Regions from separate parts of the Paenibacillus sp. sgz302115 genome, predicted to be linked through region 2. Evidence: riboswitches for the same ligand, from Rfam matches in the RefSeq annotation. Region 2 holds a riboswitch; each other region holds the start of a gene.
What was found. Region 2 has a riboswitch for cobalamin ahead of AC0LWN_RS24905 (energy-coupling factor ABC transporter permease). Riboswitches for the same ligand answer to the same signal wherever they lie in the genome.
Positions count from the first base shown of each region.

Region 1: it holds a riboswitch for cobalamin, as region 2 does, so the genes downstream of both, AC0LWN_RS22955 (DUF4430 domain-containing protein) here and AC0LWN_RS24905 (energy-coupling factor ABC transporter permease) in region 2, are expected to answer to the same signal.
Region 3: it holds a riboswitch for cobalamin, as region 2 does, so the genes downstream of both, AC0LWN_RS29670 (anaerobic ribonucleoside triphosphate reductase) here and AC0LWN_RS24905 (energy-coupling factor ABC transporter permease) in region 2, are expected to answer to the same signal.

Region 1 covers NZ_JBVYOK010000014.1:115,017-119,986, reverse strand. Annotated here, with positions in the region: gene AC0LWN_RS22955 (DUF4430 domain-containing protein) at 1-3,663, opposite strand, end outside; cobalamin riboswitch at 3,841-4,047, opposite strand; gene AC0LWN_RS22950 (GAP1-N2 domain-containing protein) at 4,771-4,970, opposite strand, start outside.
Region 2 covers NZ_JBVYOK010000017.1:88,973-93,942, reverse strand. Annotated here, with positions in the region: gene AC0LWN_RS24920 (energy-coupling factor ABC transporter ATP-binding protein) at 1-241, opposite strand, end outside; gene cbiQ (cobalt ECF transporter T component CbiQ) at 275-1,063, opposite strand; gene AC0LWN_RS24910 (energy-coupling factor ABC transporter substrate-binding protein) at 1,060-1,344, opposite strand; gene AC0LWN_RS24905 (energy-coupling factor ABC transporter permease) at 1,341-2,108, opposite strand; cobalamin riboswitch at 2,294-2,493, opposite strand; gene AC0LWN_RS24900 (ArsR/SmtB family transcription factor) at 2,650-3,585, shown strand; gene AC0LWN_RS24895 (DUF6171 family protein) at 3,727-4,002, opposite strand; gene AC0LWN_RS24890 (alpha-N-arabinofuranosidase) at 4,016-4,970, opposite strand, start outside.
Region 3 covers NZ_JBVYOK010000029.1:52,971-57,940, forward strand. Annotated here, with positions in the region: gene nrdG (anaerobic ribonucleoside-triphosphate reductase activating protein) at 66-581, opposite strand; gene AC0LWN_RS29670 (anaerobic ribonucleoside triphosphate reductase) at 578-2,563, opposite strand; cobalamin riboswitch at 2,865-3,094, opposite strand; gene AC0LWN_RS29675 (MTH1187 family thiamine-binding protein) at 3,445-3,753, shown strand; tRNA gene AC0LWN_RS29680 (tRNA-Thr) at 3,883-3,954, shown strand; gene AC0LWN_RS29685 (nucleoside deaminase) at 4,067-4,528, opposite strand; gene AC0LWN_RS29690 (hypothetical protein) at 4,721-4,936, shown strand; gene AC0LWN_RS29695 (hypothetical protein) at 4,926-4,970, shown strand, end outside.

The DNA of each region.
Region 1 (4,970 bases), on a different contig from region 2:
TACGGCTACTGGCACAGTAATGGACAAATCAACCGGCTTCACAAATTTCGTGCCATCCGGGCCGAACGTATACAGTCCAGACACCAGCTCCTTGCGGCTGGAGTTTGTCTCCTTCATGCTGATCTTCACCGTACCGGATACCGCCCCGGCCGGAACGAGCAGTTGTACTTCACGGCCGCCGTCCTTCAAGGCTGCTGCCGAACCCGGAGTTACCTCCTGCTCGAAGGACGCCGTGTTCGCGGTTAATTTCTGACCCAAAGCGGCTGCTTCAGCTGCCGTCATTGGAGCGCTCTGATTCGTAACTGCTGTAGTCTGTCCCACCTGATTCAGCGGAAGATTATTGTCTGCCGTAATATCTACGGTTCCGATACTTCCCGGAAGGCCGCCTGCAGCTGGGTCAACAGTGTAATCTGTCGTGTAGAACCAGACCAGAGCATCGCCATTGCTTAATTTGTAGTCGCCGGCACTGTAGCCTGGCTCTGTACCATTTACGGAGTACTTCCATCCACTGTTCGGCCCACGGTCGAACTCCTTCAGGCCGTCGATTGAAGTGACATAGGGACTTCCTCCGGAGGTTGTGCTTGCCACTCTGCTTCCCAATTGGCGGACCAGCAGGCTGTATGCCGTCTCGCCAGCATTCAGAACCACTTGAGTGCTGGGCAGAATCGTTCCCTTGGCGCTGTCGCCAATAACCGAAATCGTTGCCGCTGCCGGCTGAGGCACCACTACCGGATCGGTCACTGTAAGCGGCTGCGTATAGCGGGCAATGCTCGGCGTGCTGTCCGCAACATATCCGGTTACAGCGAGCGTGTATGCACCCGCAGGCAGACCTTTTTCAAAGGTAGCAGTACCCTGCTTATCTGTAGTTGCGGTTGTACCGCCAATCGTTACTTGCACGCCTGCTGCCGGTGTAACCACCGGGTCAGAGGTAAAGGTGGTATTATTCCATACCCACTGCTTCTGCGCAACCGTAACGGTGAACTTCTCACCAGACTTCGGCTGTGCCGGAGAAACCGTGAGTGAATTTACAACATGAGTGTTGTCACCGGTATAGTAGACCAGCACCTTGTCGGACTGCTGTAATACAAAATCATTCAGCCCTACCTCGGGATAGATCCACTCCCCGCCGCGCGAGACTGCAAATCCCCAGTAAGCTTGCTTGCCGTAGGTTCCATTCTCAATTCCGTCAATGCCCCATACAAAGATGCCGAAGGAAGATTCCGTAATCTTCAGCGGAATATTACCGGATGTAGCTAGCTGCTGCAGTGCGTCAAACGCATTGTAAGCTTCCAGCGTGCCACTTGCGACCGGTCCCTGCGGACCTTCAATGGACAGATAAGCTGTCACATTGGCCTGGGCTACTTTGAGGGATTGCGTATGACGGGCAATCTTCGGCGTGCTGTCCGCAACGTAGCCGGTCACCGCTAGCGTGTATATTTTGGCGGACAGACCATCCTTAAAGATAGCTGTACCTTGACCATCCGTAGTTACAGTTGTACCGCCAATCGTTACCTGCACCCCTGCTGCCGGGGAAGTCACCGGATCATTGCTCAATGTGGTATCATTCCATACCCATTTCTTTTGTGTAACTGTAACGGTAAAAGCTTCTCCCGGCTTTGGCTGCGCTGGAGCAACCTGCACCGTATTGACCACCTGGGTATCCCCGCCGGCATAATAGACCAGCACCCGGTCAGAGGCTTCCAGAACAAAATCGCCCATCCCGACAGACGGGTAGATCCATTCGCCGCCGCGCTGCACTGCAAAGCTCCAATAACCTTTATACGTTCCACTCTCTATTCCATTAATCCCTGAAACATAGCTGCCAAAAGAGGACTCTGTAATTTTCAGCGGAATATTGCCGGACGCAGTAAGACTCTTCAGTGCCTCCAGCGCAGTATACGCCTTCAGCGTGCCGTCAATAACCGGACCTTGCGGTCCTTCAACCGACAGAGTGGCTGTTACATTTCGTGCGGTAACCTTTAAGTCTTGCGAATATTTGGCGACACTCGGAGCATTCCCCGGAATGTAGCCGGTCACGCTCAGTGTGTAATCTCCCTCAGGAAGACCCTCTGCAAAAACAGCCTTGCCATCCTTGTCCGTAGTTACCGTCTTACTCCCAATCGTCACTTGCACACCGGCGGCATTTGCCGTTACCGGACTGGGGGTGGATGTGGCATTGTCCCATACCCATGTTTTTTTGGTGACATTGACGGAAAAAGCTTCCCCTTCTCTTGGCTGCGCCTTGGAAAGGGTAACCTTATCTACCAGCTGCGTATCGCTTCCCGCATAGTAGACCAGCAGCCGGTCTGAATCCTTCAGCTTGAAGTCTTTCATTCCGACATCAGGATTCACCCATTCGCCGCCGCGGGATACCGCGTACATCCAGCCGTCATAGCCGCCGTAGGTTCCGGCTGAGATACCGCCGATGCCTGTAACATAACTGCCGGAAGGATTTGTAAGCTTAAGCCCCTTCGCCAAAGCTACCTTCTCAAGCGCGTCGAGAGCATTGCTGGCATAGGCTTTGCCTTCGCCCAGTGTTTGTTCCGGTCCTTCGATCACCAGCGGCACATAGACTAGCGGATTCTGCGCTACCGGTTTGGAAAAGTCATACAGCTTGCCGTTTGCCCCGCCGCTGAACAGGTTATAAGCCACCAGCGCCTGAAAAGCCTGCTCGGTAGCCAGCACATTAGCGTTGCCGCCCTGCGTATGGGCGAAAGCTCCGCTTGCGAGACGGAAGCTTAGCAGTCGGCCTACAAGCTCCGTTCCATTCTTGGTGAACTCTGCACCGGCAGGGTCCACTCCGTAAGAAGACAGGCCGATAATGGCCTGGGCCACACTTTCGCTGCTATCTCCGTAGCCGCCGTTGCTGCCCTGCTTGGCAGACAGCCAGGCTACTGCTTTTTGCCCTGCTGCTCCTGCAGCGGGATCATTTTTATGCGCAGCCAGCGCCGTCAGCACAATCGCTGTCATATCCGGGTCGCTCGCTCCCGGCAACAGCGCAAAGCCGCCGTCGCTGTTCTGTTTGGACAGAATTTCACTCAGCAGTTTTGCCTGATTCCATTTGGCATCGGCTGGAGGCGTATAGCTGCCCGAATCCAGCGCAAGCAGCGCGTATACCGGAGCATTCAGTGTCTGGCCGCTGATTTTGTCGCTATTATAGATGCGCTCCAGCAGATTATAGCCCGCTGCCGAGCCGCTGCCCGCAAAGTTCGTGGGGTCACCGCCAATCGCCCGCACCGCGAGCACTATCCGCGCATAGTCCGTAACGTTCGGGAAACTGCCCCCCGCCGTCTGCACCTTCTGCGCGAGCGCCTGAGCATAGCTCTCCGGCACACGGTAACCCGCCTGGGCCAGACCGATAGCCTGCCATTCGGATGCCACACCGCCGCCCAGAATATACTCGGCAGCCGTATATGTAGCTTGCGAGACCGTAACCTCTCCACCGGATGCCGCCGCCGCATTGGCTACGGCTAAGGATTCCTTATTTGCAGAAGCATCTGCCGCATATACGGCTTCCGTAACACTGTTAACTCCTGTAGTTGCGGAGGACTCTGCTGCGGCAAAAGCCTCTCCCGCTGGAACAACAGCATTCCCTGTAATCGAAAGCACCAGCAATAAGACCAGACCAAGCGTAAAGGACTTGGCAGATAAAATTGTCTTCATCTTCAACCTCTTTTCTATAAAATGGATTGCACCGCGCAGCAGTAGAACAACTGCTGCAACATAAAAGACCGCCCTCGTAAAGGGCGGCCCGGGAAGAATACAAATTAAGGCTGCAGTGCTCAAAGCTCCGTACGCAGTCCATCTGCAATGTTCCCCATTCTCACCCCACGAAGAATAGAAACGGTTAAGAAAAAGGCAGGTCTCCTGGCTTATGCCTCATCGCTGCTCTTGGCCTTCCCATCCTTCTCCCCGGACAGTGGCCGCTCTAAGAGCCGCTCCGCATTTACAGTGGCGGGACCGCGCCGGATTTGCACCGGCCTTCCCTTTTAAGCTGATTCTATTGTTTTCACGAATAGAACCCGCACCTTTTTCAATAGCTTATAAAATTTTAATATTCTTAATCATATCTAGTATTCCCGTGTATGTCTATAGAAAAGCTGTTTCATCGCCGCAGCGGAATGGGAGTGGTGGTAAGTGGTGCGGGGAGTACCTTGGGTAGCAGATCGGGGCGAAAGTGGTGCGGGGAGTACCGTGGGTAGTGGATCGGGGCGTAAGTGGTGCGGGGAGTACCGTGGGTAGCGGATCGGGGCGTAAGTGGTGCGGGGAGTACCGTGGGTAGCGGATCGGGGCGAAAGGGGGTGCATAATGGGGAGTGGCACGAGCAGGGCGCTGGGCAAGCGGCTCGGCCGGCAGAAATAGTTGGAAAAAAGTACACTAATTCCTCCAGCACCGTCTCCAGGGGGAAAATAGGTGGAAAAAGTATCATTAAAACAGCGTTTCTCCCCACCAAAGGACGAAATATGCTCGATTAGTTTACTTTTTTCCACTTAATACTGAAATATCTTGATTGTTACTTGAATTAGTGGGAGAAAATCCAATTAGCGCTCATGAGCTGCATTCGAAAATTAGCAAAGATGCGCTGGAGCCGGAAATTGAGCTGAGTTGAGCCTCTACTGGTATTTGTGGAAGTCGATTCACTGTGGGTAAGGTGAGCGGCTGCTGGTTACCGGAATATATGCAAAAAAATCCTGAACAGCACGTGCCGCTAACCCGGCTTACCGTGCTGTTCAGGATCATGTGCGCAGCGCTTAACCCAAGCTGCTGATCTTATTTGGCTTTCTTGCCCGGACTTGGGCTCGCCGTGGGCGAAGGTTCAGCGGCTGAAGAAGCATCCACCCCAGCGCTCGGGGTGCTGTCTGTTACAGCACCCAATGCCGGCTGCAGGGTTAGCGTGTACTCCCCTGCCTTGATCACGTCGCCGGCGGCCAGCTTCGCGCCGGCCTCCAGCTGCACCGTCACCTCGTATG
Region 2 (4,970 bases):
CCAGCTCTTTTTTGGCGTAGGATACAGGGCTTCCCGCTTGCTGCACCGTCCCCGCCTGCGGCCGCAAAATGCCTACGGCATGCAGAAACAGGGTGGATTTGCCGGAGCCGTTGTGGCCGAGCACCGCTGTTTTGCCACCCTTGGGAATGGAGACGGTCAGCTCCCGCAGTGCGGGCTCCGCCGTGTCCGGGTAACGGAACACCACTCCCTCAAAGGCCAGACAGTAATCCTTGTTGTCCATAATGCTCTCCTTCTTCAGCTCATTTCACTTCATCTATTGATATGTAATCCACAACTGTGCCAGCAGCAGAAGTACGATTCCGGCATAGGCCTCCAAAGCGAATCTCCGCGGCACTGGGCGGGACACATAAGGCGGCAAAGGAATCTCCCCGGTAAAGCCCCGGGCCACAAGCCCCTGCGACAGCCCGTAATAACGGTGCATGGTGCTTGCGAACAGCGCTGCCGCCATTCCGGCAGCCTCCCGCAGCTTGGGCATGAACCCTCTCTTGCCGCCGCGCAGCCGCCGGGCCAGCAGCATGCCGTGTGCCGTATCGTTTAGCAGAAACAGGAAGCGGTACATAATCAGCATCACCTCCAGCACGATCTGCGGCATACGCAGCCTGCGCAGCACCTGCAGCAGTTCACCGAACGGCGTAGTAAACATAATAAAAAAGAAGCAGGACAGGCATGCCGCTACCCGTGCCAGCAGCACGCCCGCCCGCAATCCGCCCTCCGCTGTAATGTAGATGTACCGCGCCGTCCCCGGCAGCGGCAATGACAGCGCAGCCTCTCCTGCAGCTGGACGGCCCACCTCCACCATGAGCGCCGGAACGCTCAGGAGGTAGAACAGCAGCGCCGTGCCGAACAGCAGCCCGTAGGCGCTGAGCGGGATTTTTGCATACAGGAGGCACCACAGGATCATCCACAGCGCAATAACAGCCTGCAGCGCAGGATGCAGCACATAGGAGAGCGCGAGCATGACTGCGGCGAACAGGCTTTTCCACATCGGGGAGAGCTGCCGCAGCGCATTGCTGTGGGACAACGCATCAATTCTTCTGATCATTTCTGCTGCTGCCGCTCCCGTTTCCCCTTCATAAGACCAATCGTATAGCCGATAATTCCGGCTCCAATTGCCGCCTGCAGCGCAAACAGCATACTTTCCGTCTCTCCCGGCAGCTCGGCCAGGGGCTTGAACCAAGGTTTATAGTTAGGATCAATCTCCGAAATCGCTCCCTCGGCCGCATCGTCGGCCCCGCCGAATTCCCCGTTCACCAGCAGCAGCGGCAGCACCACCAGCAGAACAACCGCCAGCAGCATCAGCCCGTTTCTCCATTTGCTTTTCACTCTGCGCTTCCTCCTTTGGCTCCCCGTTTCAAGAGCGACAGCTCCTGCGGGCTATAGGCCTTCAGCCAGTTCCACAGCAGCACGGTAAGCAACCCCTCGCTGATGGCCAGCGGAATTTGGGTCACGGCAAATATGCCGCCGAATTTAACAAAAGAAGCCAGCATACCGCCGTCCGCCGACGGAAAAGCCGCCGCAAGCTGAAAGGACGTGACAACATAGGTCATTAGATCAGCCGCCGCTGCTGCGCAGAATACCGCCAGCTTTTCGCGTTCCGTAAGCTTCATCGTCAGCTTATAGACTGCATATCCAGCAAAAGGACCCGCGACAGCCATCGAGAACGCATTCGCCCCGAGGGTGGTTATTCCGCCGTGCGCCAGCAAAAGCGCCTGAAACAGCAGCACAATGGAGCCGATCACGCTCATCGGCAGCGGCCCCAGCATCACGGCGCCAAGTCCCGTCCCTGTGGGGTGTGAGCTGCTCCCGGTTACCGAAGGCATTTTGAGTGCGGACAATACAAAGGTAAACGCACCCGACAACCCAAGCAGCAGCTTCAGCTCGGGATTGTCTTGGGTCATCTTTTTCAGCTTCATGATTCCAAGCACAAAGAACGGCACAAAGGCCACCCACCAGAACACAGCCCATCCTATCGGCAAAAATCCCTCCATAATATGCATCGCTTCGGCTGTACCCGGCTCATTCAGCGCAAAATAAACCGTAAACCCGCCAACCAGCACTGCGAAGCTGCAAAAACTGCGCTTGCTCATTCTCTCCTCCATCCTTTCATCAGTTGTTCTTCTGCTGCAAACCAAAAAACTCCCGCCCTCAGAGGGTGGGAGTTATATGTACGTCGAAAGATCACAAAGAGAAGGCTGCTGTCCCGCCGGTAAGATTATGCAGGCACACCCTCTTCTCTGAACCTCTTCGTACACCGCTCCTATCCGCGTAGAGTCGTGTGTGCGCAAACAAGGTAGGTCTCCTGGCTTGGAATGCTGGCGTCATACCCCCGTCTTCCCCGGCGCTCTGCCGAGTGACATCGTGAAGGCTGGCTTTTCCTTACAGTGGCGGGACCGCTCGGGAGTTGCACCCGATTCCCTGTTACCCCTTGAGGTACTTTGTACGATCAAAGGCACCTTGTTTTCATCGCTGATTCATCCTGTACATCATAACGGACATGGCCGGCCGGTGTCTGTGATAAAAGTGGAAGCGCCTGTAAAGAGCTGCATAGCTTGTAAGAAGCTCATTTGAATAATATAATTATTAACTATATATGAACTCTTATTTTCTAACCTGTCCTGGAGGCTGTCTATGAAACTCGATCTTACCGAAGAATCACTGCCTGTATATGAAGCCTTATCAAGCGCCGTGCGCCTCCGCATGCTCCGCCTGCTTGCCGTTCAGCCAATGAACGTTAAGGAGCTGGCATCAGCGGCCAAGCTCAGCAGCGCCATTATGACCATGCATGTCCGCAAACTGGAGACTGCCGGGCTGATTCAGACACATATGGCCCCCGGGCGGAGCGGTCTGCAAAAGATTTGCACGCTAGCCGCAGAAGGTGCGGAGATTATTTTTCCCGGCCCGGGGAGAGCCGAACGCAAAAGCTACCGCATCGAGCTGCCCGTGGGGCATTATTCCGACTTTCAGATTGAGCCGACCTGCGGGCTTGCCACTACGGAGCAAATCATCGGCAGTTTCGACGACCCGCGTTATTTCTGGGATTTGGAGCGGATGAATGCGGGGATTCTCTGGTTCGGCAAAGGCTACGTCGAGTATAAGATCCCCAACTTTCTGCTGTCCAGTGAGCAGCCGGAGGAACTGGTCATTACGATGGAAATTGCCTCCGAGGCTCCGTCCATCAATAATAATTGGCCCTCGGACATCACCTTTACACTGAATGGCGTCAAGCTGGGCTACTGGACAAGTCCCGGTGACTATGGAGACAGCAGAGGCAAATATACGCCCGCCTGGTGGCATCCGCTTACCAATCAGTATGGTCTGCTCAAACAGCTGCGCATTACTTCCAAAGGCACTTACATGGACGGACTCAAGCTCTCCGGGGTGACGCTGGATGAGGTGGGCATCCGCAGCAAGCAGTGGACCTTCAGGCTGTCGGTGGAGGAGGATGCCGAGCATGTCGGCGGACTTACACTCTTCGGCAAAGGCTTTGGCAACTATAATGAAGACATGCTGGTTGAGCTGTTTTATACGGACAGCGCCGATGCCAAAGAAACGGCTGCTCCTTAAGTTGTGACCTGAAGGATGTCCCGCTCAAGCCGAAGGCATAAGCACAATAAAAAGCCCCTATCGCCGCTGCACATTTGCATGCGGAGAATAGGGGCTTTTCAATTCAGGCGGCGCTGGCTGCAAGCCTTCTGCGCCGCCTGCTTATTCCGTGACCGGCTGCCAGAGTCCGCCGCCGGGAAGCGGACAGCCACGCGCCTTGAGCCGCGCAACAACCGGTATAATGCAGCCGCAGGCGGTGCAGGTCACACCGTCCTGCAGCTTGGAGCAGGCTCCGCAGAGAGCAATGCGCTCCGCATACACTTGATCCGAAGCGGTGTTATCCTCATTGAACATGGAGGATGCCAGAATACGGGCAATCTGCGCTTCTGTAACCTTATATTCGTCCCGGCAGCCTTTGCAGCCAGTGGTAGTCGCCATAGCTGTACTCCTTTTACGCCTTCGGTGTAATTTCCAGTACCGTCACCGACATCGCCGGCAGTTCTACAGTAAGCGTATTGCCTTCCAGCGTAAATGCAGTGAACGGCTGTGGAACAACCGCTTCCGGCTCGCTGAAGGTGTTGTGGGCGTCAATCTTTGCCCCGGCAAGCGTAGTGGCGGTGATATCTGCCGCTTGGCCTGCAAGACCGCGCAGCTCCAGCGGAAGCGTAGCTATAGACGCATGGTTCAGATTGCATAGGCTGACGTGAATCACACCTTCCGCGTTGACCGAAGCCGAAGCGGATACTTCCGGGATTTCCCGTCCGCCTATGCTGTAAGAGCCGCTCTCCACCGTCAAATCCAGCAGCTCGGCATCCTGATGCACCTTGTACATGTTGAACACATGATACGTTGGAGTAAGCAGCATTTTCTCCCCTTCGGTCAGAATGACCGCCTGCAGCACGTTGATCGTCTGGGCAATGTTCGCCATCCGCACACGGTCGCTGTGCTTGTGGAAGATGTTCAGTGTCAGTCCGGCCACCAGCGCGTCGCGGATCGAGTTCTGCTGGTACAGGAATCCGGGATTCGTGCCCGGCTCCACATCATACCAGGTTCCCCACTCATCGACGATCAGGCCGACTCTTTTCTCGGGATCGTATTTGTCCATGATCACACTGTGGCGGGTAATCAGCTCTTCCATGTGCAGCGCCTTTTCAAGCGTTGTGAAATATTCCGAAGCTTCAAAGCCGGTAGCCGCACCCTTCTGCTCCCAGGTGCCAGGGACCGTATAGTAATGCAGCGTAATGGAATCCATAAACCGGGAGGCTTCGCGCATCAGCACTTCCGTCCAGTTGTAATCATCCGAGTTCGGGCCGCAGGCGATCCGGTGGATGCGGTTATCCCCGTAGTTGCGCACATACGTCTGATATTGGCGGTACAGATCCGCGTAATATTCAGGACGCATATTT
Region 3 (4,970 bases), on a different contig from region 2:
AACTATATGAGCGCAGAAGGCGGCCCGCATTTACGCTTGGCCTGCCTTTTGAAAGTTAACGTAAGTTATAGCTCAGCCGGTTGCCAGTGTACGATCTCCGTACCGGCAAGACTGGCTGGAATGTTAATAATCCGCTGGTTGCTGCTTCCCCGGTAGGGGAGGGTGGTGTCTTTAAGCTCTTCCACAAATCGGCCGTCAATGACCACGTGGCACAAGGACAGCAGGTTCCACTCCGGTGAGCCGGGAGCGGCTGTAAGCTCTTCGTAAGTATAGCCTGTGTAAATCCAGATAGAGAAGTCCGGCAGCACACTGCGCAGCTCCTGAATGAAGCCCGCAGCCTCCTCTGCCGAGAAAAAAGGATCGCCGCCTGCCAGCGTCAGCCCGTCCAGCAGCGGATTTGCGGCCATTTCCGCAATAATCTCCCGCTGACGCTCCAGGGTGAAGGGCTCGCCGAAATTGAAATTCCAGGTCTTCGGATTGAAGCAGCCCGGGCAGCGGTGGCGGCAGCCGCTGAGGAAGATGACGGCCCGCATGCCCTCTCCCTCGTTGATTGATTCAGGGTAGTAGCCGCAAATATTCATAGATGCTTAACGCGATCCCGTACTTCGGCTTGCTTGGCGGCGTTGAAGCGGGTCTGATAATCGCCGGTCAGATAGCCGGTTACCCGGCGCAGGCGGCGGATATGCACATCGTTCTCATGCGCGTCGCAGGAAGGGCAGTTCGTGCCGATCACACCTTCATAGCCGCAGGCCGAGCAGCGGTCAATCGGATGGTTGATGCTGAAGTAGCTGACCTGCTGCTCAAGCGCGTACTTGATGATCTTCACAAAAGCCGCCGGATTGCTGCGGGCATTGCCGTTCAACTCGACATAAGAGATCGCGCCGGCGTTGCAATATTCGTGGAACGGAGCTTCCAGGCTGATCTTCTGGGCTGCGCTTAGCTCATGATAGACCGGGACATGGAAGGAGTTCGTATAGTATTCACGGTCGGTAACGCCCGGAATGGAACCAAGCACCTTGCGGTCCACCTTCGTGAATTTGCCGGACAGTCCTTCAGCCGGTGTGGCGAACAGCGTGATGTTGAGGTTAAGCTCCTCGCTCTTGCGGTCGCAGTATTCCCGCATATGGCGGACGATGGCGAGCGCTTTGGAATGAATCTCCATATCCTCGCCATGGTGCTTGCCGTACATCGCCTTCATGCACTCTGCCATCCCGATGAAGCCGATGGACAGACTGCCGTGCTTCAGCAGCTCTCCTACGCTATCCTCAGGGGCCAGCTCTTGACCGCCTTCCCAGACCCCTTCGCGCATCATGAAATCGGAGGCTTTGGCCTTCTGAGCAGCCTGAATGCGGAAGCGGTGGAGCAGCCCATCCAGAGCGATGTCCATGTAATGGTTCAGATCATCATAGAAGCCTTGCTCGTCGGCTACCAGGCGGCGGCCTGTAACCGTGCCGTGAGCCAGCCCGAGACGCACCAGGTTGAGTGTGTTGAAGGACAGATTGCCTTTGCCGGAGCAGTGGTTGCGTCCGAAGCGGTCGCCCAGTACCCGGGTGCGGCAGCCCATTGTCGCAAATTCAGTATCCGGGTCAGCCGGATCATAATACTGCAGGTTGAGCGGCGCATCGAGATTAGCGAAGTTCGGATACAGTCTGCGCGCGGAGCACTCGGCGGCCTTTAGGAACAGCTCATAGTTAGGATCGCCCTGCTGCTGGTTGACACCTTGCTTGCATTTGAAGATCTGGATAGGGAACACCGGCGTTTCACCGCTGCCCAGGCCGTTCATGGTCGCCGTCAGCAGTGAGCTGATGACGAGCTGGCCCTCTGGCGAAGTGCAGGTACCATAGTTAATGCTGGTAAAAGGAATCTGACCGCCCGAGCGGCTGGACATCGTATTCAGGTTATGTATCATGCTCTCTGCCGCCTGCAGCGTCTCGCTCTCCGTCTCCTTCAGGGCAAAGCGGAAGGCCCGAGGGTACTGCTCGGCCAGATCGCTGCGGCTCATGGTAACCTCGCCGAGATGCTCGCCGGCTTGTCCTTCTTCGAAGTACTCCAGTCCTTTACGGAACAGCTTGGCGAAGGATTTCGTTACATAAGGAGCCAGATCGAAATCCAGCTTGTTGGCGGATACGCCGCCGTACTGGGCATTTTGCTGAGACTGGAAAATAATCGCCACCAGCGACATCGCGGTCATAATCGAGTTCGGTGGCCGCACACTGCCGTTGCCGGTGTTGAAGCCTTCGCGGAGCAGCCGCTCGAACGGGATAAAGATGCAGTTGGTTGTTCCGATGACGTACTGGTCCAGGTCATGGACATACACCACATTATCGAGGGAAGCCTGCACGAGCTGCGGCGGCATTGTGAAGTTGCGGGCATACCACTTGGAGTATTCACTGCCGAACTTGCTCATTTTGCCGGAAAAGCTCTCCCCGTTCAAATTGGCATTCTCACGCAGCAGATCCAAATCCCGGCTGTCGATAATATCGCGCCCCAAATGGATAACTTCCTCTAACATAACCTCTTGTGTAGTTTGTTCAGCGTTGTACCGTTTCTCCAGCAGCGTCATTGTGCAGCACTCTCCTCTCGATATATAAGAACGTTCTAACCAGGCTAACTGACATTAATAAAAAAGCATCTCCCGCCGAGGAAGACGGAAAATGCCCGGATGCGTAGCGCAAATAACCGGAGCGCGGATATTTGCGGATGGTCTCCATGGAAATAAGCTTTCCCGCAGAAGCCGATACCTGAAGGCAATAAGGATTATCGCCTTCAGGTATCGGCAGCCTTGGCTCCCCGTCTTAGGGAAGGCTAAATCTGCTTGTGCAGGCCGCATGCGGACACCTCTCCTGTTCCTCGCAGGCGTAAATAATGGTGCCCGGAAACAGGCAGGTCTCCTGGCTCCCGGTGAATCCTTAAGGCGCCTTCCCAAGGGGAATGACCCTCAGTGGCATGAGCCTCAGGATACTGCTCTGCAGCGCTTCATGACGCTGTCGAGCATCCGGTTACAGTGGCGGGACCACAGCGGATTTGCACCGCGCTTCCCTATTAAGCTTCAGCACTCCTGTAGAGGTGAAGCACCTGATTCCACTATATTTTGTTGTCGCTATATAAAATTAACCCAATATATTGTGTTTGTAAATACTTTTTTGCAAGTCCGCGCCCCGGGCGGGTTCAGCCGCTTTACGCACAGATGATCCACAGCTAGTCCACAGATGTTCCGGAGTTAGTCCACAATTCATCCACAGATAATCCACAGAATAACGACAAATTTTGCCGGATCCGATTCATAAATTGTCCCAAAAAACGCCACAAAGGCTTCATATCTGCAGTGAGTGCAATCATAGGATTTCGAGGGAAGGGATGCTGGGGCTTCAGGCGATTTGTGACGCCAGACAGGAGTTGTTACAATAGAAGGGACTGGAGACTTATATATAGGAGGGATTTCGAATGGCTATTGGCGAAGTAACCGTAATTCCGATCGGCACAGGCAGCACCAGCCTCAGCAGCTATGTGGCCGGTATGCAGCGAGTGCTGGAGACGGTGGAGGGCATTACCTACGAGCTGACATCTATGGGCACAATTATCGAAGGACCGCTGCCGCGGATTCTCGCTGCTGTAGAAGCGCTGCACGAATCTCCTTTTAGAGCGGGTGCACAGCGTGTCTCTACTTCACTTAAGATAGATGACCGCCGCGACAAGGTCTCTACGAGCCGCAGCAAGCTGGAGTCGGTGGAGCGCAAGCTGCTGGAGCAATAGTTCCGGGAGACTAGACCGAAGGAAGAGCGGGCAGGCTGGGGTTAAAGGCAAGGACTATGAGAGAAAGGGTTGCGTTTTTCTCCAGACGCTGTATAATGTATTTTGTTTGACAGAAAAAGTATGCTTTAAGCTGGTGTAGCTCAGGGGTAGAGCAACGCACTCGTAATGCGTAGGCCGGGGGTTCAATTCCCTTCACCAGCATCCTTAAGAATTCAATCATGGCGCGGCTTCCGGGGTTTTGGGGGTCGTGCTTTTTTTGTGGGGAAAAAATATCCATGTTATTCTGAAATACTCGAATAACATGGAAGTGAATTCAATGGGAAAAGGTATATCCCTCGAATACTTTTAGCCCTTCGGCATTTAATACTTTTTCTATTACGACCGGCTTATGTGGACTTTTTTCGATAACTTCCTTACATGAAATCATTATATTACTGCCTGCAATTTCTGCCAGCTGATCATGTGACACACTATAGACTATTTTTCCTAAATTAGACCATACCATAGCTCCTGTACACATTACGCAAGGTTCACAGCTGGTATACAAAGTATATTCATTAAGATCAAAAATGTTGTTCTCAGAGCAAAAAGTGCGTATAAGTCCAATTTCAACATGATGTGTAGGATCACAATAACTATTTATTTTATTTTCTCCATACATTACAATTTCGTTATTTTTTACTAAGATTGCACCGAAGGGTTCATTTCCCTCTTCTCTAGCCTTAAAAGCCATTTTTATAGCTACTTCAATAAATTGTTCATCGTTATTTATCATAAATAGCACCTCCTGTATAACACTACTATAACATTTAGGCGGGTGGCATTTCGCATGGCAAAATCATGGTTAGACCTTTAAAGCACAGTTTACGGACTTTCGGGGAGATTTACATATTGTTCCATATCCAATATACTAAACAGTATTGAGTTCGGAAAGTGCCGACAACAATATGGATAGGGGCGTGAAGAAATGGTGTCGCAGCCAGGTATATTTTTTGGAGGATTTAGTGTATTTGCATTCTTAGTTTGGCTGGTATGCACTGGACTAGGGATCTATGCTTTTGTTCTATTTGTGAAGCTTGCACGCAGAGGGATTGTGGCTTTGGATCTATATAATCATGCCAAAAATCTTGAAATCCGCCAGCGGTATGAGTCCGTTAATAAGGATGGTAATGATGAGCACTAAGAAAAAATCCGTAATCCTATTCACAGCTTTACTG